One region of the Streptomyces sp. NPDC107654 genome, then DNA from elsewhere that is predicted to be linked to it. Evidence: riboswitches for the same ligand, from Rfam matches in the RefSeq annotation. Region 1 holds a riboswitch; each other region holds the start of a gene.
What was found. A riboswitch is a leader RNA that binds a small molecule or an ion and turns the genes downstream of it on or off. The one in region 1 is predicted to bind cyclic di-AMP.

Region 1 (5,471 bases):
GCCACCTGTCGAGCTACCGCGTCGCCTCCGGTGCGACCGTCAAGGCGGGCCAGCCGATCGCCTACTCCGGCAACTCCGGCAACTCCACCGGCCCTCACCTGCACTTCGAGGTACGTCCTGCGGGCGGGGCGGCCATAGACCCGCTGCCGTGGCTGCGGAGCCACGGACTGGACCCCACCTAGACCCCCGGGCCCCGCTCTCCAGCGGGGCCCTTTCGGTCCGCTACAGCTTCTCCACCGGCGCGTACCGCAGCAGCAGCCGCTTCGGCTTGGCGTCGCCGAAGTCGATCGTCGCCTCCGCGTTGGCGCCCGTGCCCTTCACCGCGACGACCGTGCCGAGCCCGAACTGGTCGTGCGTGACCCGGTCGCCGACGGCCAGCCCGACCACCGGTTTCTCCGCCGTGCGCCGCGTGGCGAACCCGGACGCGCCGGACGCCGAGGAACGCGACCGCGTCGAGGACAGCGAGGCCGCGATCCCGGACGCCGGCCCGGAGGACACCGGCGCCGCCGCCCCCGTCCGCTTCCACTCCACGTGGGTGGGCGGGATCTCCTCCAGGAAGCGGGAGGGCGGGTTGTACGACGGCTGGCCCCAGGCGCTGCGCATCGCCGACCGCGTGAGGTACAGCCGCTCCCGCGCACGCGTGATGCCGACGTAGGCCAGGCGCCGCTCCTCCTCCAGCTCCTTGGTCTGGCCGAGGGCGCGCATGTGCGGGAAGACGCCGTCCTCCATGCCGGTCAGGAACACGACCGGGAACTCCAGGCCCTTCGCGGTGTGCAGGGTCATCAGGGTGATGACGCCGTCGCCGTCCTCCTCGTCGGGGATCTGGTCGGAGTCGGCGACCAGGGCGACCTGCTCCAGGAAGTCGGCGAGCGTGCTCTGCTCGCCCTCACCGCGCTCCTGCTCGAACTCCAGGGCGACGGCGGCGAGTTCCTGGAGGTTCTCGATCCGGGTCTCGTCCTGCGGGTCGGTGGAGGCCTGCAGTTCGGCCAGGTAGCCGGTGCGTTCGAGGACCGCCTCCAGGACGGTCGCCGGACCCGCGCCGGACTCCACGATGGTGCGCAGGTCCTCCATCAGGGTGTTGAACCGCTTGACCGCGTTGGTGGAGCGCGCGGCCATGCCGTACGCCTCGTCCACCCGCTTCAGGGCCTGCGGGAAGCTGATCTTCTCGCGCTGGGAGAGGGCGTCGATCATCGCCTCCGCGCGCTCGCCGATGCCCCGCTTGGGCACGTTGAGGATGCGGCGCAGCGGCACCGAGTCCTCCGGGTTGGCGAGGACGCGCAGGTAGGCGAGGACGTCCCGGACCTCCTTGCGCTCGTAGAAGCGGACCCCGCCGACGACCTTGTAGGGCAGGCCGACGCGGATGAAGACCTCTTCGAAGACACGGGACTGGGCGTTGGTGCGGTAGAAGACGGCGACGTCTCCCGCGCGCGCGTCGCCCGCGTCGACCAGGCGGTCTATCTCCTCGGCGACGAACTGGGCCTCGTCGTGCTCGGTGTCGGCGACGTACCCGGTGATCCGGGCGCCCTGGCCGGCGTTGGTCCACAGGTTCTTCGGGCGGCGGGACTCGTTGCGCTCGATGACCGCGTTGGCGGCGGACAGGATGGTCTGCGTGGAGCGGTAGTTCTGCTCCAGAAGGATCGTCGTCGCGTTTGGGTAATCCTCCTCGAACTGGAGGATGTTGCGGATCGTCGCGCCCCGGAAGGCGTAGATCGACTGGTCCGCGTCACCCACGACGCAGAGTTCCGCGGGCGGGACGTCGTACTCGCCGGGCGGGGTGTCGGCGTCCTCCGCGGCGCGCTCGCCCGTGCCGACCAGTTCGCGCACGAGCGCGTACTGGGCGTGGTTCGTGTCCTGGTACTCGTCCACCAGGACGTGCCGGAAACGGCGGCGGTAGTGCTCGGCGACGTCCGGGAATGCGCGCAGCAGGTTGACCGTCGTCATGATCAGGTCGTCGAAGTCCAGCGCGTTCGCCTCGCGCAGCCGCGACTGGTACATGGCGTAGGCCTGGGCGAGGGTCTTCTCGAAGCCGTCCGTGGCCTGGGCGGCGAAGTCCTCCTCGTCGATCAGCTCGTTCTTCAAATTGCTGATCTTGGCGCTGAAGGACTTGGGCGGGAAGCGCTTGGGGTCGAGGTCCAGGTCGCGGCAGACCAGGGCCATCAGGCGCTTGCTGTCGGCGGCGTCGTAGATCGAGAAGGACGAGGTGAAGCCGAGCTTCTTGCTCTCCCGGCGCAGGATGCGCACGCACGCGCTGTGGAAGGTCATCACCCACATCGCGTTCGCGCGCGGGCCGACGAGCTGCTCGACGCGTTCCCTCATCTCGCCCGCGGCCTTGTTGGTGAAGGTGATCGCGAGGATCTGGCCGGGGTGGACGTTGCGCTCCGCGAGCAGGTACGCGATGCGGTGCGTCAGCACGCGGGTCTTGCCGGAGCCGGCACCGGCGACGATGAGCAGCGGGGAGCCGGCGTGCACGACCGCGGCGCGCTGGTTCTCGTTCAGCCCCTCCAGGAGTGCCGCCGGGTCGAGCGCGGGACGGGGGGCGCCGTCGCGGTAGTACGCGTCCCGGTCCGGTGGCACGTCGAACTTCCCGCCGAACAGGTCGTCCGGAACCCGCTCCGGAGCGTGGTCGTCCTCGGGCGGCGGCGGGGGCTCCTCCTCGTGCCCGCGAGGGGCCTGGAGGTCCGCCAGGAAGCTGTCGTCAAAGAGGCTGCTCATCGCTCTCCGAGTCTAGGGCGCCCCACCGACAACCGGTCCCCGTCCCCGGAACCCGCCACCGTCGCCGGAGCGTCCGTCTTCCCGCCTACGACGCCTTTCCCCTGCTCACGCACGGGAAGCACCCGGTCACGGACACATGAAACCGCCTCGAGGTCACGGAAATGTATCGGACATACCGCGCACCAACCTTCACAGAAGACACACGAGTTGGCTAGGTTGCCGTCAGGCCGCACGACCCCTCTCCGGCGAACCTCGCCGGGCCGCGCGGCCTCCGCCGAGTCCGGCGCGCCCCGCACGGTGCCCGGAGCCGGGGACCCACCGATCCTGGGGTGAATCGGCCGACTCCCGCCCGGGACGACGCCGTAGGGCAACCCTTCCGAGCATCCCGCCCGAACCCGACAGCTAACCCGGTAGGCGGCAGCACGGGAAGGAGTCGCCTCCCTTGGCGTCGCACCGCAAGCCGCGCCCCGGCGGAACCCCGGGAGCGGGCATCCGCACCCCCGCCCTCGCGGGCCCCGCCCTCGCCACCGCCGCCCTCACCTCGGTGGCCGTCCTGTCCCAGACCGCCGAAGCCGCGCCGGCGGCCGGTGACGGCAGGCCGAGCCTGGAGGAGGTCGAGCGCAAGATCGAGGATCTGTACCGCAGAGCGGAGTCGGCGGCCGAGGCGTCCGCCGCGGGCCGGGAGTGGGGCGGACGGTCGGACCGGGGGGCCGCCCGCGCGGAGCGCGGGACCGGGCGGACGGAACGCGGGACCGGGCCGGATGGGCGAGGGAACGGACCTGCTCAAGGGGCCGAGCGCGGGACCGGGCGGACCGAGCAGGCCGAGCGCCGGGCCGGGTGGGTCGAACGGTCCGGCGGGCGGGGTGCGCGGGGCGACCGGGTCGCGGAGGGCGCCGGGGCGGCCGGGGCGGACGTTCCTCGGCACGGCGCCGACAGCCTTCAGCGGCTCCGGGACGAGGTCGCCCGGCGCGCCCGGCACCGCGCGCTTCCCGGCCTGCGCGGCATGATCCCGGCCCAGCGAGGCACCGGCCGGGACGAGGACGGCCACGCTGCGGCCGCAGGCACCACGGCCGCCGGGGCCACGCTCGCCGGCGGAACCACGCGCACCGGGGGTACGGCTCTCACGCCGCCTGTTCGCCGTACGCCCGTCGCTCCGCCCGTGCCGGACACGGCCGCCCTCGCACCCGTGGGAGCCGGCAGCCTCACCGCCTCCGCCGACGCCCGCGACGCAGCCGTATCGGCCGCCCCACCCGCTCAGGCCACCCGGACCACCAGGGTCGTCGCTCAGGCCGCCGAGGCCGCTCACGCCCGCCACACCGCGGCAGCCCCCGCCCCCACCACCCCGCAGGGCGCCGGCGCCGGCCCCAAGGCGGCCAAGGCCGCCGTGCGGAAAAAGCTCGCCCACGCGCGCGTGCTGCTGTCCGAGCGAATCGTCCAGGCCGCCGCCGCGCCCTCGGGGACGTACGCGACCAAGGCCAGGAAGGCCATCGCGTTCGCCCGCGCCCAGCTCGGCAAGCCGTGCGTGTGGGGTGCGGCGGGTCCGGATTCCTACGACTGCTCGGGCCTCACCCAGGCCGCCTGGAAGTCGGCCGGCGTCACCCTGCCGCGCACCGTCCGCGAGCAGGCCGGCGCCGGGACCCCGGTCGCGCCGGCCGACGCCCGCCCCGGTGACCTCGTCTTCTTCCACGACGACGCCCGCCATGTCGGGCTCTGCACGGGTGACGGCATGGTGATCCACGCGCCCAGGCCGGGCGCGTACGTCCGCGAGGAACCGGTGTCGGGCACCGGCGAGCCGGCCGTCCACAGCGTGGTGCGGCCGGGCTGAGACGGGGGCGCGTCGAGGATCAGGTCCAGAGGACGGCGATGAAGATGTTGGCCGTGGTGAGCAGGCCGACCAGCCCGAAGAGGCCCTTGTCGACCCGTTCCTCGTCGCGCTTCACATAGACCAGGCCGAGGATCACGATCAGCAGGGCCAGCTTCACGCCGATCTTGACGTTGTTGACGTGGTGGTCGTCGGCCTGGTTCAGGCCGACGAGGGCCACGCCGGTGACCAGCATGGTCAGCGCGCCGTGCAGCATCCCGGGCACGAACCGGGCCGTGCCCTGGCCCATCGCCTTCATCTGGGTGAGGAAACCACCGAGCAGCGCGGCGATACCGATGATGTGCAGGCCGACGAAGAGATGGGTGAGTGCGTCCATGGAGCCGGAGCCTAACCGTGAGCCACCGGGCCTCCGCCACCGGGCCGGAACCTTGCATAAATCCGCCCCTTAGCACCCCACAGCACACAGCAGTCCCACTTTCCGCCCTTCGGTCACCACGCACAGTAAATGCGACGACTGCCACCCACCGACGCGGACACATCCGGTCACTTCAGGGACCGTCCGCACCACTTCCGCACACTGCGTTACCAAGTCGTCACTCTCCGGCCTAGCGTCCTCCCCCAGGTGACCGCCTCCCCCACCGCCGTCGGACCGGGAGCGGCAGTCGGTCACCACCGCCGAGAAAGGCCCGGCGACGGCCCGCTCCCCCTGTGCGGGGCCGCCACGGAGCGCTGACCGCTCGGTCACAGGAGACGTACGGAAGGACGTGACGGTCCAGGTGGCATCCCACCGCAAGCCCCCGCAACGCCCGCTCAGCGGCCATACGGCCCGGACGGCGGCCACGCTCGCCCTGGCGGGCGCGGCCGCCGCGACGGTCTTCGACGGGACGGGTCACGCCGAGCCCCGGCTGACGCCGGCGCAGGTGAAGGCCAAGGTGGA
Region 2 (5,471 bases), on a different contig from region 1:
ATTTGAAGCAGCGGTCGAGCGGACCCTACCTCTGCTTAAAAGTTAAAGCAATTAGGCCGGGGTCCCCGGGCGGGCGGTGCTTCAGGAGGCCGGGGGCGGCGAGGGCGGGCAGGGCGAGCGGCGTCGCCAGGGCACGTCGTCGGTGCCGGCCTCGGTCTCCCCGCCCTGCAGTCCCCGCAGGATCCCCGTGCAGATCTCCTCCAGCTGCCCCACCTGCTCCTCGGTCAGCCGGTCGAACAGCAGGGAGCGGACCGTCTCGACGTGCCCGGGTGCCGTACGCTCCAGTACGGCCGTCCCCTCGTCCGTCAGCACCGCGAGCGAGCTGCGCTTGTCCCGGCGGCAGTCCTCCCGGCGCACGAGGCCGTCCCGCTCCAGCCGGGTGACCACGTACGTCAGCCGGCTGCGCGTGATCTTCAGCGTCTCCGCGAGGTCGGTCATGCGCAGCCGGTGCTCGGGCGCGTCGGAGAGGTTGGCCAGCACCGAGTAGAACAGGTGCGGCATGCCGCCCTCCTGCTGGAGCTGCCGGTCGATCGCGTCCTCCAGGAGGCGGGAGGCGGCGATGTAGGCGCGCCAGGCGCGCTGCTCCTCGGGGGTGAGCCAGCGGGTCGTCATGCCGCCAGTGTAGGTTTGTTTAAAACTTGAACCAAGCCGTCCGCCTCCGGAAGAGAGGGCGCCGATGCCCCTGCCGTACGTGCTGCTGTCCGCCGCCGTCTCCCTCGACGGCTACCTGGACGACACCGGCCCCGAGCGGCTCCTGCTGTCCGGCCCGGCCGACTTCGACCGGGTCGACGCGGTACGGGCCTCCGTCGACGCCATCCTCGTCGGCGCCGGCACGATCCGCGCCGACAACCCCCGTCTGCTGGTCAACTCCGCCGAGCGGCGCGCGGCCCGGGTGGCGGAGGGCAGGCCGGAGTACCCGCTGAAGGTCACCGTCACGGCCACCGGCGACCTCGACCCGGGGGCCAACTTCTGGCACACCGGCGGGGAGAAACTCGTCTACAGCACCGACCGGGGCGCCGAGCGGGCAGCCCGCCTCCTGGGGCGCACCGCGGACGTCGTCCCGCTCGGCGCCGCCCTCGACTGGCGGGCCCTGCTGGAGCACCTGCACGACGAGCGCGGCGTCGGGCGCCTGATGGTCGAGGGCGGCGGCACGGTCCACACCCAGCTCCTCCGCCAGGGCCTCGCCGACGAGCTGCAGCTGGTGCTCGCCCCGCTGTTCGTCGGCGACCCGGCGGCCCCGCGCCTGTTCGGACCCGGCGGCTACCAGGCCGGACGCCTGCGCCTGCTCGACACCCGCCGGATCGAGGACGTCGTCCTCATGCGGTACGTGCCCACCGCCCCCGGCACCGGCCCGCTGTCCACCGCCGCCGACCGCCACTGGCTGCGCACCGCCTGCGAACTCGCCACGCTGTGCCCGCCCTCGCAGACGGCGTTCAGCGTCGGCGCGGTCGTGGTCGCCGCCGACGGTACGGAGCTGGCCCGCGGGTACTCGCGCGAAGGCGCCGATCCCGTGGCCCACGCGGAGGAGGCTGCCCTCGCCAAGATCGATCCGGCCGAGCCCCGGCTGTCCGGCGCCACCGTGTACAGCAGTCTGGAGCCGTGCGCCCGCCGTGCGTCGCGTCCGGCGCCGTGTGCCGAGCTGATCCTTCGGGCGGGGGTGCGCCGGGTGGTCACCGCCTGGCGCGAACCCGACACGTTCGTCGCCTCGGCCGACGGCACGGGCGTGCTGACCGCCGCAGGCGCGCAGGTCGTCGTACTCCTCGAGCTGGAGGATCTCGCCAAGGCGCCGAACGCCCACCTGCCGTGAACGCCCCGGCCGTCCGCCGCCGGCCGCGTCGCGGGCGCGGCGGGGGCGGAAACACCCAGGGCCCGGAATCCTTGGGATTCCGGGCCCTGGGCCTTCAGTAGCGGGGACAGGATTTGAACCTGCGACCTCTGGGTTATGAGCCCAGCGAGCTACCGAGCTGCTCCACCCCGCGTCGTTGTGACTCCAGTGTACGTCATTCTCGGGGCCGCTCGCACACCCCTTTGGTCCACAGCGGTAGCCGCCCGCTCCGGGGCCCGGAAACCTGGAGGCACGTCGGACATGTGGGAGACACGCGGTGCGCCCTGGACAGGTGGAGGAGAGCCCGTACGCCAGGGCGGGAGGCCGGTTCCCCGGTGACCCCGTGCCCGCCCCGGGCCTCGGCGCCGGGCCGGTGCCGGTACGGGCCCGGCGCCGTCCGAGCCCGCGTGCGCAGGCCCGCGCCCTGCCGGCCCTGCTGATCGTCTGCGGAATCGGCTACGGCCTGCTCACCCCGCAGCAGTTCACCCCCGTACCGTTCTTCACCGCGGCCCCGCTGATCGCCGCGCCCCTCTCCTCGCTGCGCACCACCGTGCTCACCGGCCTCGCCTCCCTCGCCGCCGCCTACGCCGTGCACGCCGACGCGGGGGTCCATCCGGCCGTGGGCACGCTCACCGACGTGGTCACCGTCGCCACCGTCGCCCTGCTGGCCGTCGCCATCAACCGGGTCGTCCGCCGCGGTGACCGGAAGCTCGCCTCGGCCCGGGAGATCGCCGAGGCCGCCCAGCGGGCCGTCCTGCCGGACCCCGACCCCCGGATCGGCGGCTTCGAGATCGCCGCCCGGTACGAGGCGGCACGGCAGGACGCGTTCATCGGCGGCGACCTGTACGCGGTGCAGGACACCCCGTACGGCGTCCGGCTGGTCGTCGGGGACGTGCGCGGCAAGGGCATGGGCGCGGTCGCCGCCGTGGCCGTGGTGATCGGCGCGTTCCGGGAGGCGGCCGAGCAGGAGGCCACGCTGGAGGAGGTGGCCGAGCGGCTGGAGCGGGCACTGGCCCGTGAGGGCACCCGGCGCGACGGGATCGACGCCTTCGAGGGGTTCACCACGGCGGTCCTCGCCGAACTCCCGCACGGCGACGGTGTCGTACGGATCGTCAACCGCGGCCACCCGCCGCCGCTGCTGCTGCACGCCGACGGCACCCTGCGCGTCCTGACCCCGGGCGAGCCCGCGCTGCCGCTCGGCATGGCCGGGCTGGGCCGGTGGCCGGACCGGGCCGCCGAGGCCGCCTTCCCCGGCGGCGCCACCCTGCTCCTGTACACCGACGGCCTGTCCGAGGCCCGGGACGCCCACGGCCGCTTCTACGACCCCGAACGGCGGCTCGCCGGGCGCGCCTTCCCCGGCCCGGCCGCGCTGCTCGAACGGCTCGCGGCCGAGGTGCGCCGGCACTCCGGCGGCGGCATGACCGACGACATGGCGCTGCTCGCCGTGCGGCGTCCCCCACGGGACGTCACCGACGGTGAGTGCGCGAGCGCCGTACGCATAACATCTGAGTCACCATCAAAACCTGAAGTGACTCCTGAACACTGCTGAAGGCCGGTCAACTCGCCGGGTTTGGCGGAGTAATGGGTGATACATCCGCCGGTAAAGACCTTAATGATCAAGTCGAACGGCTTGGAAAGTGACTGTCGGGTCTATTAACGTTCGATAACGCAGCGCGGTCGTCCCAGCCGTCACAAGAGGCGGCTCCGTGCGCACGCGCCGAATCCCGCAAGGGAGCCGGGGAACCACCATTCTGGGGTGAATCACGCGGGTACCGCCGTGAACTCATGGAGTCCACGACCGGTATACGCGCGTAGGAGACCTTCCTGCTCCGAACCCGTCAGCTAACCCGGTAGGCGGAGGAAGGAAAGGAGCACGCCCGCGTGGCGTCCAACCGGCCTGTCCCCGAAGCCCCGTTCATACCGGCACAGCGCGACGACGAGACGTTCGGCCACGTCGCCCGCCGCGCCGAAGAGGGCCCGTGGGAGGAGTGGAACCCCACCGCGGAATCCGTCGCCCCGGTCCGCGGCCGGCACCGCGTCGCCAAGCAGCGCGGCGGCTTCGCGCGCAGCTCCACCGTCCTCGGCGTCGGCGTCATCGCCGCGGTCGGCGCGGGCGGCATGGCCAGCGCCAACACCGGTAAGCCACCGGTCTCCCTCTCCCTGCCCGACATGCCCTCCGTCGGTTCCCTCTTCGACGACGGCTCCGCCGACACCCAGGCCGCCGAGGCCGGCACCACCGCGCTGAGCAGCGTCGGCGTGACCACAGCCGACGGCGAGGACAGCACCGACGCGGGCGAGGCCCTGCGCAACCGGATCATGGCCCAGGCCGAGCAGCAGCAGGGCCAGGCCGAGAGCAAGGCCACCGCCGTCGCCCTCGCCACCGCCGAGAAGCAGGCCGCCGACGCCGCCGCCAAGGCCGAGAAGCAGGCCGCCGCCAAGGCCGCCGAGGCCAAGGAGGAGGCGGAGGCCGCCGCCGCGAAGAAGGCCGAGAAGGAGCGGCTGGCCAAGCTGGCCGAGCAGTACACGCTGCCGACCTCCTCGTACACGATCACCTCGACCTTCGGCCAGGCCGGGTCGATGTGGTCCTCCGGCCACCACACCGGCCTCGACTTCGCCGCCCCCACCGGCACCCTGATCAAGGCCGTCCACAGCGGCACGGTCACCGAGGCGGGCTGGGCCGGCGCCTACGGCTACCGCACGATCCTCACCCTCGACGACGGCACCGAGCTGTGGTTCTGCCACCAGTCCTCGATCAGCGTCACGGCCGGCCAGAAGGTCTCCACCGGCGAGGTCATCGGCCGCGTCGGCGCCACCGGCAACGTCACCGGCCCGCACCTGCACCTGGAGGTCCACCCCGGCGGCCAGCCCACCGGCATCGACCCGATGGCGTGGCTGCACGGCAAGGGCCTCACCCCCTGAGCGATCCCCTCCGCCGAAATCCGGCGCCGGTGGCGGAATGCGATCATCCGCCGCCGGCGTTGACATGACGTATGACGTCACTACGTAAACTCGGCACTTCCGACCTCGAGGTCTTCCCGCTCTCCCTGGGCGGCAACGTCTTCGGCTGGACCGCCGACGAGGAGACCTCCTTCGCCGTCCTGGACGCCTACAGGGCGGCCGGCGGCAACTTCATCGACACCGCCGACGCCTACTCCGCCTGGATCGAGGGCAACCAGGGCGGCGAGTCCGAGACGATCATCGGCAAGTGGGTCAAGGCCCGCGGCAACCGCTCCGACGTCGTGATCGCCACCAAGGTCAGCCAGCACCCCGAGTACCAAGGACTGTCCGCCGCCAACATCAAGGCCGCCGCCGACGCCTCCCTGCGCCGCCTGGGCACCGACTACATCGACCTCTACTACACCCACTTCGACCAGCCCGAGGTGCCGGTCGAGGAGATCATCGGCGCGCTGGACGAGCTGGTGAAGGCCGGCAAGGTCCGGCACATCGCCGCCTCCAACATCGGCGCCGAGCGCCTGAAGGCCTCCCTCGACTTCTCCGACCGCGAGGGCCTCGCCCGCTACGTCGCCCTCCAGCCCCACTACAACCTGGTCTCCCGCGACACCTACGAGGGCCCGCTGCAGGACCTCGCGGCCCGGGAGGGCCTCGCCGCGGTCCCGTACTTCGCCCTCGCCGCGGGCTTCCTCAC
Region 3 (5,471 bases), on a different contig from region 1:
CGATCGCCAAGGCCGGGGGCAACCCCGTCAACGCGGCCTCCATGCTGGCCGTCCTGGGCCTGGGTGCCCAGGGTGGCGAGGAGATCGTCCTCGCCTCCGACGCCGAGGGCGCGGACGCCGCCCTCGACCGTCTGGCCAAGCTGGTCTCCGAGGGCCTGGAGGAGCTGCCCGAGACCGTCTGAGCGAGCCGTCGCGCAGAGCACCGGAGCCGCGTCGCCTTTCGGGGCGGGGCGGCTTCGGCGTATCCGGGCACAGCCCGGCCTTCGTTCCGTCTATTCGCCGCCCATTTTACGCGCTCGGCCGGTTCCTTAATTCCGGGCGCGATAAACAAGGGCAGCCGAAACACCCCGCCCGGACATACATTGTCTTTGTATACGGCGCCCGTGTTAATGCCGCGAACCCGACGTGTGTACGGGGTGTTGCGAAGTCCTCACACGCTCGGCCGCCACCGAAAAGCGCAGTCGACGGGCGTCCGCCGCCCGCTCGGCGTGCAGGGTCGTGAGCGCCCGCGCGCGCTCGGCGTCCCCGCGTGCCACCGCGTCCACGATCGCCCCGTGCTCCGCCCAGGACTCCACGGGGCTCTTCGGCGCCTCCACCGTGTACATCCAGGCGATCTTGTACCGCAGCCGCGTGAGCGTGGAGGTCAGTGAGGGGCTGCCACAGGCCTGGGTGAGCGTCTCGTGGAACCAGCCGCCCAGCGAGCGGAGATCCTCGCTGCCGCCCCTCCTGGCCCGCTCCTGCCCCAGCCGGACCAGGCCGCGCAGCACCTTCAGATGGGCCTCGGTCCGCCGCCGGGCGGCCCGGGCGGCGCCCAGCGGCTCCAGCAGCATCCGCATCTCCAGCAGGTCGGCTGCCTCCTGCTCGGTCGGCTCGGCCACGCACGCGCCCGCGTGCCGGCGCGTCACGACGAACCCCTCGGCCTCCAGGGTCCGCAGGGCCTCGCGCACGGGGACGCGCGAGACGCCGTACCGGCGGGCCAGGACTTCCTCGGTGAGCCGGCTGCCGCGCCCGTGGACGCCGGCGACGATGTCGTCCCGGATCGCCGTGCACACCGAATGCGCCGGAATACGCATGACCGACCTCCGCCTCGATCCCCGTGAAACGCCGACGAAAGACGTGTACGCCGACGATGGACGGGTGTTTCCGTGACTCTATTCCAATGAGCCGGAATTTCCGACGGCGGGCGGCGATCCATGGATATTTTTTGGTCAGCACATCCGGCGGACACAGTGAAGAACGGCGAAAGCCCCGGCTCGATGAGCCGGGGCTTCGGACAGCCGTGCGGTGGCGTCAGATGTTCACGCCGTGCCTGCGGAGGTAGGCGACGGGGTCGACGTCCGAGCCGTACTCGGGGGACGTGCGCGCCTCGAAGTGCAGGTGCGGGCCGGTGACGTTGCCGGTGGCGCCGGACAGGGCGATCTGCTGGCCCGGCACGACCTTCTGGCCCACCGTGACGCCGATGGACGACAGGTGCCCGTACTGGGTGTACATGCCGTCGGCCATCCGGATCACGATCTGGTTGCCGTACGCGCCGCCCCAGCCGGTGGAGACGACCGTGCCCGAACCCACCGCGTGGACGGCCGTGCCGCTGGCCGCGTGGAAGTCGATGCCGGTGTGCGAGCCGGAGGACCACAGGGAACTGCTGGCCTGGTAGGCGGTGGAGACGTACGAGTGCGCGATCGGGGCGACGAAGGTGTTCAGCAGCTTGCGCTCCGCCTCGCGGGCGGCACGGGCCTTGGCCGCCCGCACCTCCTCGGCCCGCTTGGCGGCGGCCTTCGCCGCGGCCTCCTCGGCCGCCTTCTGCTCGGCGGCCTGCTGCTGGGCGGCGGCCTGCGCGTCGATCTGCTCGGGGACGTCCTCGGTCACGGCGAGGACGGGGACGAGACCGGTCTGCTCCGCGGAGTTCTCGGCGGCGAGCGCCGGGGAGGCGGCGAGGGTGCCGATGACACCGGTGGTGGTGAGGGCCGCGACGCCGGCCGCCTGAGCCGTGGTCCGCTTGACCCGGCCGGGCTTGCGATGCTTCCCGGTGGCGCACATGAACGCCATGAAGTGGCTGGTCCTTTCCTTCCCTCTCGCCTACCGGGTTAGCTGACGGGTTCGGAGCAGGAAGGTCTCCTACGAGCCCCCTCGCAGCCGCGCGGGCGCCCGATTCACCCCAGGGACGGTGGGTCCCCGGCTCCCCTGGCTCGCGCCGTACGGGGACTCGGCGATGACTGTCCGGTGCCGCGGGTGCGGCGCACTGCCTGACGAACAGCCCGGACGACGCTACGGCGGCCCGCTTTCAATCCTCAAACGGATCCGGGTTTTTGTAGCGCATCCCACAGGGCAGACAGGCAACCTCCGCCCCAAAACGGGCATCTGAGGGAGCGAGTGGAACAGCGGGGCCCTGACGACCCGTAGGTCGCCAGGGCCCACGCGCGCGCGGCGCTACTCGGCCGCCACCACGGTCACTTCGCCGATGCCGAGCGCCTCCACCGGCGCCTTGATCTGCGAAGCGTCACCGACGAGGACGGTCACCAGGCGGTCCACGGGGAAGGCGTTCACGACGGCCGCGGTGGCCTCCACCGTGCCCGTGGCGGCCAGCTGCTGGTACAGCGTCGCCTGGAAGTCGTCGGGCAGGTGCTGCTCGACCTGGTCGGCCAGCGTGCTCGCGACGGCCGCCGCGGTCTCGTACTTCAGCGGGGCCACGCCGACGAGGTTCTGCACGGCGACGTCCCGCTCGGCGTCGGTCAGGCCCTCCGCCGCGACGGTCCGCAGCACCTTCCACAGGTCGTCCAGCGCCGGGCCGGTGTTCGGCGTGTCCACGGAGCCGCTGATGGCGAGCATCGCCGCGCCCGTGCCGTCGGGCGCGGACCTGAGGACCTGCCCGAAGGAGCGCACGCCGTAGGTGTAGCCCTTCTCCTCGCGCAGGACGCGGTCCAGGCGGGAGGTGAGGGTGCCGCCGAGGCAGTACGTGCCGAGCACCTGGGCGGGCCAGACGCGGTCGTGCCGGTCGGGACCGATCCGGCCGATGAGCAGCTGCGTCTGGACGGCACCGGGCCGGTCCACGATGACCACGCGCCCGGTGTCGTCGGCGGTCACCGGCGGCACCGGCCGGGGCTCGCCCGGGGTGCCCGTCCAGGCGCCCAGGGTGTCGCCGAGCAGCTCGTCCAGGTCGATGCCGGTCAGGTCGCCGACGACGACCGCGGTGGCCGTGGCGGGCCGCACATGACGGTCGTAGAAGGCGCGCACGGCCGCCGCGTCGATCTTCTCGACCGTCTCCTCGGTGCCCTGGCGCGGCCGGGACATGCGCGAGGTGGCCGGGAACAACTCCTTGGAGAGTTCCTTGGCCGCGCGGCGGGCGGGGTTGGCCAGCTCGTGCGGGATCTCGTCCAGGCGGTTGCGGACGAGCCGCTCGACCTCGCCCGGGGCGAAGGCGGGCGCGCGCAGGGCGTCGGCGAGCAGGCCGAGGCCCTTGGCCAGGCGGGAGGCCGGGACCTCCAGGCCGAGCCGGACGCCGGGGTGGTCGGCGTGGGCGTCCAGGGTGGCCCCCGCACGCTCCAGCTCGGCCGCGAACTCCTCGGCGGAGTGCTTGTCGGTGCCCTCGGAGAAGGCCCGCGCCATGATCGTGGCGACGCCGTCCAGGCCGGCCGGCTCGGCGTCCAGGGGCGCGTCCAGCAGCACCTCGACGGCGACGACCTGCTGGCCCGGGCGGTGGCAGCGCAGCACGGTCAGGCCGTTGTCGAGCGTGCCGCGCTCGGGCGCCGGGAACGCCCACGGCCTGGCCTCGCCCGGCTGCGGCTGGGGGTGGAAGTCCATCGTGGCGAGCTGGGTCACTTGGCCGTCTCCTCGTTCTCGGTCTCGTCGCGGCCCGCCTCCACGGTCGCTTCCTGCTCCGGGTCCTCGGGAACCCCGGCGTCCGGGACTGCCTCAGGGGACTTCGGCTCGTAGACGAGGACCGCGCGGTTGTCGGGCCGCAGACGGGCCTTGGCCACCTCCTGGACCTCCTCCGGGGTCACCTCCAGGACGCGGTTGACGGCGGTCAGGGCGAGCTGCGGGTCGCCGAACAGGACGGCGTACCGGCACAGTTCGTCGGCGCGGCCGGCGACCGTGCCGAGCCGGTCCAGCCACTCGCGCTCCAGCTGGGCCTGGGCGCGCTCCATCTCCTCGGGCGTGGGGCCCTCCGCGGCGAACCGGGCCAGCTCCTCGTCGATGGCGGTCTCGATGACGGGCACCTCGACGTCACCGGAGGTCTTCACGTCCAGCCAGCCCATGGAGGGCGCGCCGGCCAGGCGCAGCAGGCCGAAACCGGCCGCGACGGCCGTACGGTCGCGGCGCACCAGCCGGTTGTACAGGCGGGAGGACTCGCCGCCGCCGAGGATGGTCAGGGCGAGGTCGGCCGCGTCGCACGCGCGCGTGCCGTCGTGCGGGAGCCGGTAGGCGGCCATCAGGGCGCGTGCCGGGACCTCCTCCACGACGACCTCGCGCTTCTGCTCGCCGATGACGTCCGGGAGGGATCCGTCGCGGGGGGCGGGCTTGCCGTCGTGGGACGCGATGGAGCCGAAGTACTTCTCGACCCAGGCGAGGGTCTGCTGGGGGTCGATGTCACCGACCACGGAGAGCACCGCGTTGTTCGGCGCGTAGTAGGTGCGGAAGAACTGGCGGGCGTCCTCCAGGGTGGCCGCGTCCAGGTCCGCCATCGAGCCGATCGGCGTGTGGTGGTAGGGGTGGCCCTCCGGGTAGGAGAGGGCGGTCAGCTTCTCGAAGGCGGTGCCGTACGGCACGTGGTCGTAGCGCTGGCGGCGCTCGTTCTTGACGACGTCCCGCTGGTTCTCCATGGACTCGTCGTCCAGGGCGGCCAGCAGCGAGCCCATGCGGTCGGCCTCCAGCCAGAGCGCCAGCTCCAGCTGGTGGGCGGGCATGGTCTCGAAGTAGTTGGTGCGCTCGAAACTGGTGGTGCCGTTGAGCGAACCGCCGGCGCCCTGCACCAGCTCGAAGTGGCCGTTGCCCTTCACCTGCGCGGAGCCCTGGAACATCAGGTGCTCGAAGAGGTGAGCCAGGCCGGTACGCCCCTTGACTTCGTGGCGGGAGCCGACGTCGTACCAGAGGCAGACCGCCGCCACCGGGGTCAGGTGGTCCTCGGAGAGCACCACGCGCAGACCGTTGGCCAGCCGGTGCTCGGTCGCTGTCAGGCCTCCGGAGCCTGCCTCGGCTGTGGTCGTGTGACCCATGGGCATGTACGTCCCTTCGCGAGCGGAGGCGGTTGATGGAAACCGCTGTTTTCCTGCCGGTCCTGCCACTGTATGCAAAGCGTGCGGGGGCTTCGCGAAGTTCCCGCGGGACGTACGCCCACAGCGGATCCCGGGGTGCGCCCGAGCGCCCGGGCGGGTCGGGGTCGGGTCGGGGTCGGGCCGGGTTTGGGTCGAGTCGCGGTCGCGGTCGCGGTCGAGCCGGTTCTCGGTCTGGTCGGGTCGGGGTTGGGTCGCGGTCCG
Region 4 (5,471 bases), on a different contig from region 1:
CCGAGGAACGGGCCGAGGGGGACGTACTCCCAGGCCTGGACGTCCCGCGCGGACCAGTCGTTCAGCAGGCACAGGCCGAACACGTGCTCCCGGAAGTCGCCGAGCGCGACCGGGCTGCCCAGCCGGGAGGGCACGCCCACGACGAAGCCGACCTCGGCCTCGATGTCCAGCCGGATCGACGGGCCGAAGACGGGCGCGGGGTCGCCGGGGCCCTTGCGCTGCCCGGACGGCCGTACGACGTCGGTGCCCGAGACGACGACCGTGCCGGAGCGGCCGTGGTAGCCGATCGGCAGGTGCTTCCAGTTGGGGGTGAGGGAATCCTCGGCGTCCGGGCGGAAGATCTGGCCGACGTTGCGGGCGTGGTTCTCCGAGGCGTAGAAGTCGACGTAGTCCGCGACCTCGAAGGGCAGGTGCAGGGTCACCTCGGACAGGGGGTGGAACAGCGGCTCGACGGTCTCGCGGTGTGCCGGGTCCGTGATCCAGGAGGTGACGGCGCGCCGTACGTCCGACCAGGTGGTGCGGCCGGCGGCGAGCAGCGGGTTCAGGGTGGGCCGGGCGAGCAGCGCCTGGTGGGGCGAGCCGAGCGCCGCGGCCGTGGCGCCCGCGTCGAGGACGTGGTTTCCGAGCCGGACGCCGATCCTCCGCTCCGTGCTGCCGGAGGGCGAGAACACGCCATAGGGGAGGTTGTGCGGACCGAAGGGGTCGCCCTCGGGGACGTCGAAGGGGGGCATGGGGTGCTGCCTCACTCTCATCCGGGCCATGCACGGCGTGGCGTTCCATGTGATCGGGCCACACGTTACGGCCGACTCGCATGTCTTGGGCAGTGCCGCACTCCGGAGAGCCGTTCACCGCGTGCGCGGTCGTCGTCGTACGCCGGTCCGTCCCGGCCGGCGCACGTGCCGGAGGCACACTCATTCCGACGTGCGCGTACGCCACTTGAAGCCGTAGGGCGGCCAAGTGCCTGAAAAGACAGGTGAGTCGGCGGGGCGCCGTGTCCGTATTCTCGGATCATGGAACCCTCCCCGGCATATGCACTGATCGCCACTGACCTGGACGGAACGCTGCTGCGCGGCGACGACACCGTCTCCGACCGGTCGCTCGCCGCGCTCGCGCGGGCGGTGCGGGCCGGTGCCCGGCACCTGGTGGTGACAGGCCGCCCGGCGCCGCGGGTGCGGCCGCTGCTGGCGGCCCTCGGCTGCACGGGGCTCGCGGTGTGCGGACAGGGAGCGCAGGTCTACGACGCGGGGTTACACCGTCTGCTGTGGTCGGTCCGGCTGGACCGGGAGCTGGCCGAGACCGCGCTCGGCAAGATCGAGGCGGAGGTGGGGCAGGTCTACGCGGCGGTCGACCAGGACGGCGTGGACGGGCTCACGCTCATCGAACCCGGCTACCGGATGCCCCACCCGACACTGCCCGCGGTGCGCGTCGGCCGGCGGGACGAGCTCTGGCGTGAGCCCATCAGCAAGGTGCTGCTGCGGCACGCCTCCCTGTCCGACGACGAGCTGGCGGCGGTGGCCCGCTCGGCGGTGGGTTCGCTGGCGACGGTCACCATGTCGGGGCCGGGGACCGTGGAGCTGCAGCCGAGGGGGGTGACGAAGGCGACCGGACTGGCACTGGCCGCCGAGCGGCTCGGGGTGGCGGCCGACCGGGCCCTCGCCTTCGGCGACATGCCCAACGACATCCCGATGTTCGACTGGGCCGGGCGCGGTGTCGCGATGGCCAACGCCCACCCCGAACTGAAGGCGGTGGCCGACGAGGTCACCTTGTCGAACGAGGACGACGGCATCGCCGTCGTCCTCGAAGGCCTCTTCCCGACCGACCGGCCGTGATGCCCGGCCGTGACGACCGAGGGTGAAGACCGAGGGCGAAGACCGGCCGTGCGACCGGTCGACGGTGACCGCCGGTCGACGGTGACGTCCGGTCGACGGTGACGTCCGGTCGACGGTGACCACCGGTCGATCGTGACGGCCGACCGGCCGTGATGACCGGTCGACCGTGACGTCTGACAGACCGGGATGGCCGACGGACCGGGATGTCGGGAGAGAAGGGTGCGGCGGCCGGCCGGAGCCGGTCAGTACGCGCCGAACACGTTGTCGATCGACCCGTACCGCGCGGCCGCGTAGTTGCAGGCGGCGGTGATGTTCGCGACCGGGTCGTAGATGTTGAACGAGGTTCCGGCGACGTGGTACGCGTTGAAGGTCGGGTCGATGACCTGGAGCAGGCCCTTGGACGGGATGCCCTTGGCGGCGTTGGAGTCCCAGAGGTTGATGGCCGTCGGGTTGCCCGAGGACTCGCGGATGATGTTGCGGTAGATGCCGTTGTAGGTGCCCGGGATCTTCTTCTCGGCCATGATCGCGAGCGACTCGCGGATCCAGCCGTCCAGGTTGTTCGGGTATCCGGCGGGGGTGGTGGCCGTCGTGGAGGTGCTGGGGGCCGCGGAGGCGCTGGTCGCGCCGATGAGCGGCAGGGTGAGGACGGCGACGCCGGTGCCTGCGGCGGCGAGGGCGCGGACGAGGCGGCTGTTCCGGGTGCGGCGGTGCTGAACGGCAGCGGACATGGGGGTGTTCCTCTCCGGCGCCTGCGAGGTGAGCTGTCGGGTTCGGGCGAGGAGGTGCCCGGCCGCGCCCTGGAGAGGCACGGCTTCACCCCGAGCCGTACCGGTGCGGCGTGTGCCGACCGGCCCGGCGAGTTACCTGGGGTCCCCCGCTCCTGCCGTACGAATGAGTTCGTCGATGGGTTATGCGGGCGGCGGCAGGATTCGGCGTCCGCCCGACGGCCCGGAACGTATGCGAGAGCACATGTCGGGAACAAGTACCGGATTCATACAACGGGCGATTTGACCTTGATCGACGTTGTATGGGGCGCTTGATCCTTTGCTATTGCCAAGCCTCAACTCGCTTGTGCGGCAAGGGGTGGCGGGGGTCGCGGGGTGTGGGCCGGGTATACGGGGCGCGTGACCCAATTCACGAAATGGCAAATCGCTTCAAATCGGGCATGGGGGAATAGGGGGATTCGCCCCTAAGGTGACGGAAGGGAGGGTGTGGAGAGGTTGCGAAACAGTGCCCGTATTGCTGTTAAGTCAATAAATGTCCGTTCTTACTATGTGATCAAGACCATGCCGGTCGTGGTCCCATACCGCCCGGGGTGGACCGGTGGGCGCTATCGGTGATCGAAACGGGACCGGATACGCTGACTTGAGTGAGGGCAGCGACCTATCGACAAACCGTGTAATCGCCAGCAGACACCAGCAGACAGGAGACCCCTCGTGACCGTCGTCGGGCCGTTCGGGCTGAGCGTGCGGGACCAGGCTCTGGAAGCCGATGTCCAGGCCGGATTGACGGCTGTCGAGGAAGGCTTGCTCGAAGCCACCAAGAGCGAGGTCCCGTTCATCACGGAGGCCGCGCAGCACCTCGTGCGGGCCGGAGGGAAGCGTTTCCGGCCACTCCTCGTGATGCTCGCCGCCCAGTTCGGCGACCCCTACGCGCCGGGCGTCGTACCGTCGGCCGTGGTCGTGGAGCTGACCCACCTGGCCACGCTGTACCACGACGACGTCATGGACGAGGCGGCCGTACGGCGCGGCGTGGACAGCGCCAACACCCGCTGGGGCAACTCCGTCGCGGTCCTCACCGGTGACTTCCTCTTCGCCCGCGCCTCCCAGATCCTCGCCGACCTCGGCCCCGAGGCGGTCCGGGTGCAGGCCCTGGCGTTCGAACGGCTGGTCACCGGCCAGATCCTGGAGACCGCGGGCCCCTCGGACGGCCGTGACCCGGTCGAGCACTACCTGGACGTGCTCGGCGGCAAGACGGGCTCCCTGGTGGCGGTCTCGTGCCGGTTCGGCGCGATGATGTCCGGTGCCGGCGAGCGGGTCGTCGACGTGCTCACCCAGTACGGCGAACGGCTCGGGGTCGCCTTCCAGCTCGCCGACGACGTCCTGGACATCGCCTCCGACTCCCACGAGTCCGGCAAGACCCCGGGCACCGACCTGCGCGAGGGCATCGCGACCCTGCCGGTCCTCCGGCTGCGCGAGCGGGCCGCCCGGCTGGGCCTGCCCGAGGACATCGCGCTGTGCGAGCTGCTCGACTCCGACCTCAGCGACGATGCCCGGCACGCCGAGGCGCTGGCCGCGCTGCGCGCGCACCCCGCGCTGGAGCAGGCCCGCCGGGACACCGTCCGGTACGCGAAGGAGGCGCGGGCCGCGCTCGCCCCGCTGCCCGAGTGCGACGCCAAGGCGGCCCTGACGGAGCTGTGCGACGCGGTCGTGCACCGCGCCGGCTGACGACGCGGTCGTGCACCGCGCCGGCTGACCGAGCCGACGTATCGCGCCGGCCGGCCGGGCCGCCGAACTGCGCCGGCCGACCGGGCCGACGTACCGGGCCGACGTACCGAGCCGCCTGCCCGCGCCGGCTGACCGGCCCGGCCACACGTACCGGCGCCGGCCTCCCGCACGACCCCTACGGGTCGGGTGGAGACTTCGGCGCCGTGTGTCATACCGCAGGTGGACCCGGAGTTGCCTCCGTGGGCTGACGCCTCCTCACGGCCGATTTGGTCAGATGGACACCACGGAAATCACCACTCCTCACCGATTCGGGTGAGAATGGCGGCTCAGGGTGGACCAGCGGACCATTGGACCAGCGGACCAGCGTGAGGACAGCCGCCGCCGACGACGGAGGTAAGGCACACATGGCACCGTACGAATCCGACGACGCAGTGGGCGCCGCGCAGGACGAGACGTCGCGCTCCGGCCGGCGCAAGGCCGCCCGGTACGCCGTCCCGGTGGCTGTGGTGGGGGTGGCGGCGGCCACGATCGGGCTGGTCCCGGCGCTCGCCGACTCCGGTGACCCCGACCTGCCGAAGATCAGCGCACAGCAGCTCATCGAGAAGATCGCCAAGTCGGACGTGCAGCAGCTGTCCGGCACCGTGAAGGTCAGCACCGACCTCGGCCTGCCCGACCTCGGCGGCCTGCAGGACGGCCTGCTCTCCGGCGCGGGCCGGGGCGGCTCCGGTGACGGCTCCTCGGCCGACCCGCAGGCCAAGCTCACCGAGCTGGTCTCCGGCACGCACACCCTGCGCGTCGCCGCCGACGGCCCGGACCGGCAGAAGCTCTCCGTGCTGGAGCAGGGTGCCGAGTACAGCCTGATCCACGACGGCAAGGACGTCTGGGGTTACGACAGCAAGAGCAACGAGGTCTACCACTCCACCGCGGCCGGCTCCGGCAAGGATCACCGGGCCGAGCCGCCGGCCACGCCCAAGGACTTCGCCGACGAGGCCCTGAAGGCGGTGGACGACACCACGTCCGTCACCGTCGACGGCACCGCGCAGGTCGCCGGGCGCGACGCCTACAAGCTGCTGATCCAGCCCAGGCAGTCCGGCACCACCGTCGGCGCGATCAGCATCGCCGTGGACGCGAAGACGGGCATGCCGCTGAAGTTCACCCTGACCCCGAGGAGCGGCGGCGCCGCCGTGCTCGACGC

Region 2: another riboswitch for cyclic di-AMP. It lies ahead of ACZ7N4_RS33905 (M23 family metallopeptidase); the one in region 1 lies ahead of ACZ7N4_RS08630 (C40 family peptidase).
Region 3: another riboswitch for cyclic di-AMP. It lies ahead of ACZ7N4_RS16950 (M23 family metallopeptidase); the one in region 1 lies ahead of ACZ7N4_RS08630 (C40 family peptidase).
Region 4: another riboswitch for cyclic di-AMP. It lies ahead of ACZ7N4_RS25450 (transglycosylase SLT domain-containing protein); the one in region 1 lies ahead of ACZ7N4_RS08630 (C40 family peptidase).

What each region holds. Positions count from the first base shown of each region.
Region 1 covers NZ_JBVKBI010000004.1:77,815-83,285, reverse strand. The annotation lists gene ACZ7N4_RS08640 (M23 family metallopeptidase) at 1-182, shown strand, start outside; gene pcrA (DNA helicase PcrA) at 223-2,712, opposite strand; cyclic di-AMP (ydaO/yuaA leader) riboswitch at 2,975-3,144, shown strand; gene ACZ7N4_RS08630 (C40 family peptidase) at 3,155-4,537, shown strand; gene ACZ7N4_RS08625 (hypothetical protein) at 4,557-4,910, opposite strand; gene ACZ7N4_RS08620 (C40 family peptidase) at 5,311-5,471, shown strand, end outside.
Region 2 covers NZ_JBVKBI010000029.1:22,056-27,526, reverse strand. The annotation lists gene ACZ7N4_RS33925 (MarR family winged helix-turn-helix transcriptional regulator) at 82-612, opposite strand; gene ACZ7N4_RS33920 (dihydrofolate reductase family protein) at 677-1,807, shown strand; tRNA gene ACZ7N4_RS33915 (tRNA-Met) at 1,906-1,979, opposite strand; gene ACZ7N4_RS33910 (PP2C family protein-serine/threonine phosphatase) at 2,103-3,374, shown strand; cyclic di-AMP (ydaO/yuaA leader) riboswitch at 3,531-3,697, shown strand; gene ACZ7N4_RS33905 (M23 family metallopeptidase) at 3,707-4,744, shown strand; gene ACZ7N4_RS33900 (aldo/keto reductase) at 4,816-5,471, shown strand, end outside.
Region 3 covers NZ_JBVKBI010000008.1:223,949-229,419, forward strand. The annotation lists gene ACZ7N4_RS16940 (HPr family phosphocarrier protein) at 1-182, shown strand, start outside; gene ACZ7N4_RS16945 (GntR family transcriptional regulator) at 387-1,073, opposite strand; gene ACZ7N4_RS16950 (M23 family metallopeptidase) at 1,291-2,046, opposite strand; cyclic di-AMP (ydaO/yuaA leader) riboswitch at 2,059-2,219, opposite strand; gene ACZ7N4_RS16955 (M16 family metallopeptidase) at 2,428-3,816, opposite strand; gene ACZ7N4_RS16960 (M16 family metallopeptidase) at 3,813-5,216, opposite strand.
Region 4 covers NZ_JBVKBI010000015.1:121,177-126,647, forward strand. The annotation lists gene fahA (fumarylacetoacetase) at 1-731, opposite strand, end outside; gene ACZ7N4_RS25445 (HAD family hydrolase) at 1,011-1,829, shown strand; gene ACZ7N4_RS25450 (transglycosylase SLT domain-containing protein) at 2,072-2,557, opposite strand; cyclic di-AMP (ydaO/yuaA leader) riboswitch at 2,563-2,742, opposite strand; gene ACZ7N4_RS25455 (polyprenyl synthetase family protein) at 3,266-4,276, shown strand; gene ACZ7N4_RS25460 (LolA family protein) at 4,681-5,471, shown strand, end outside.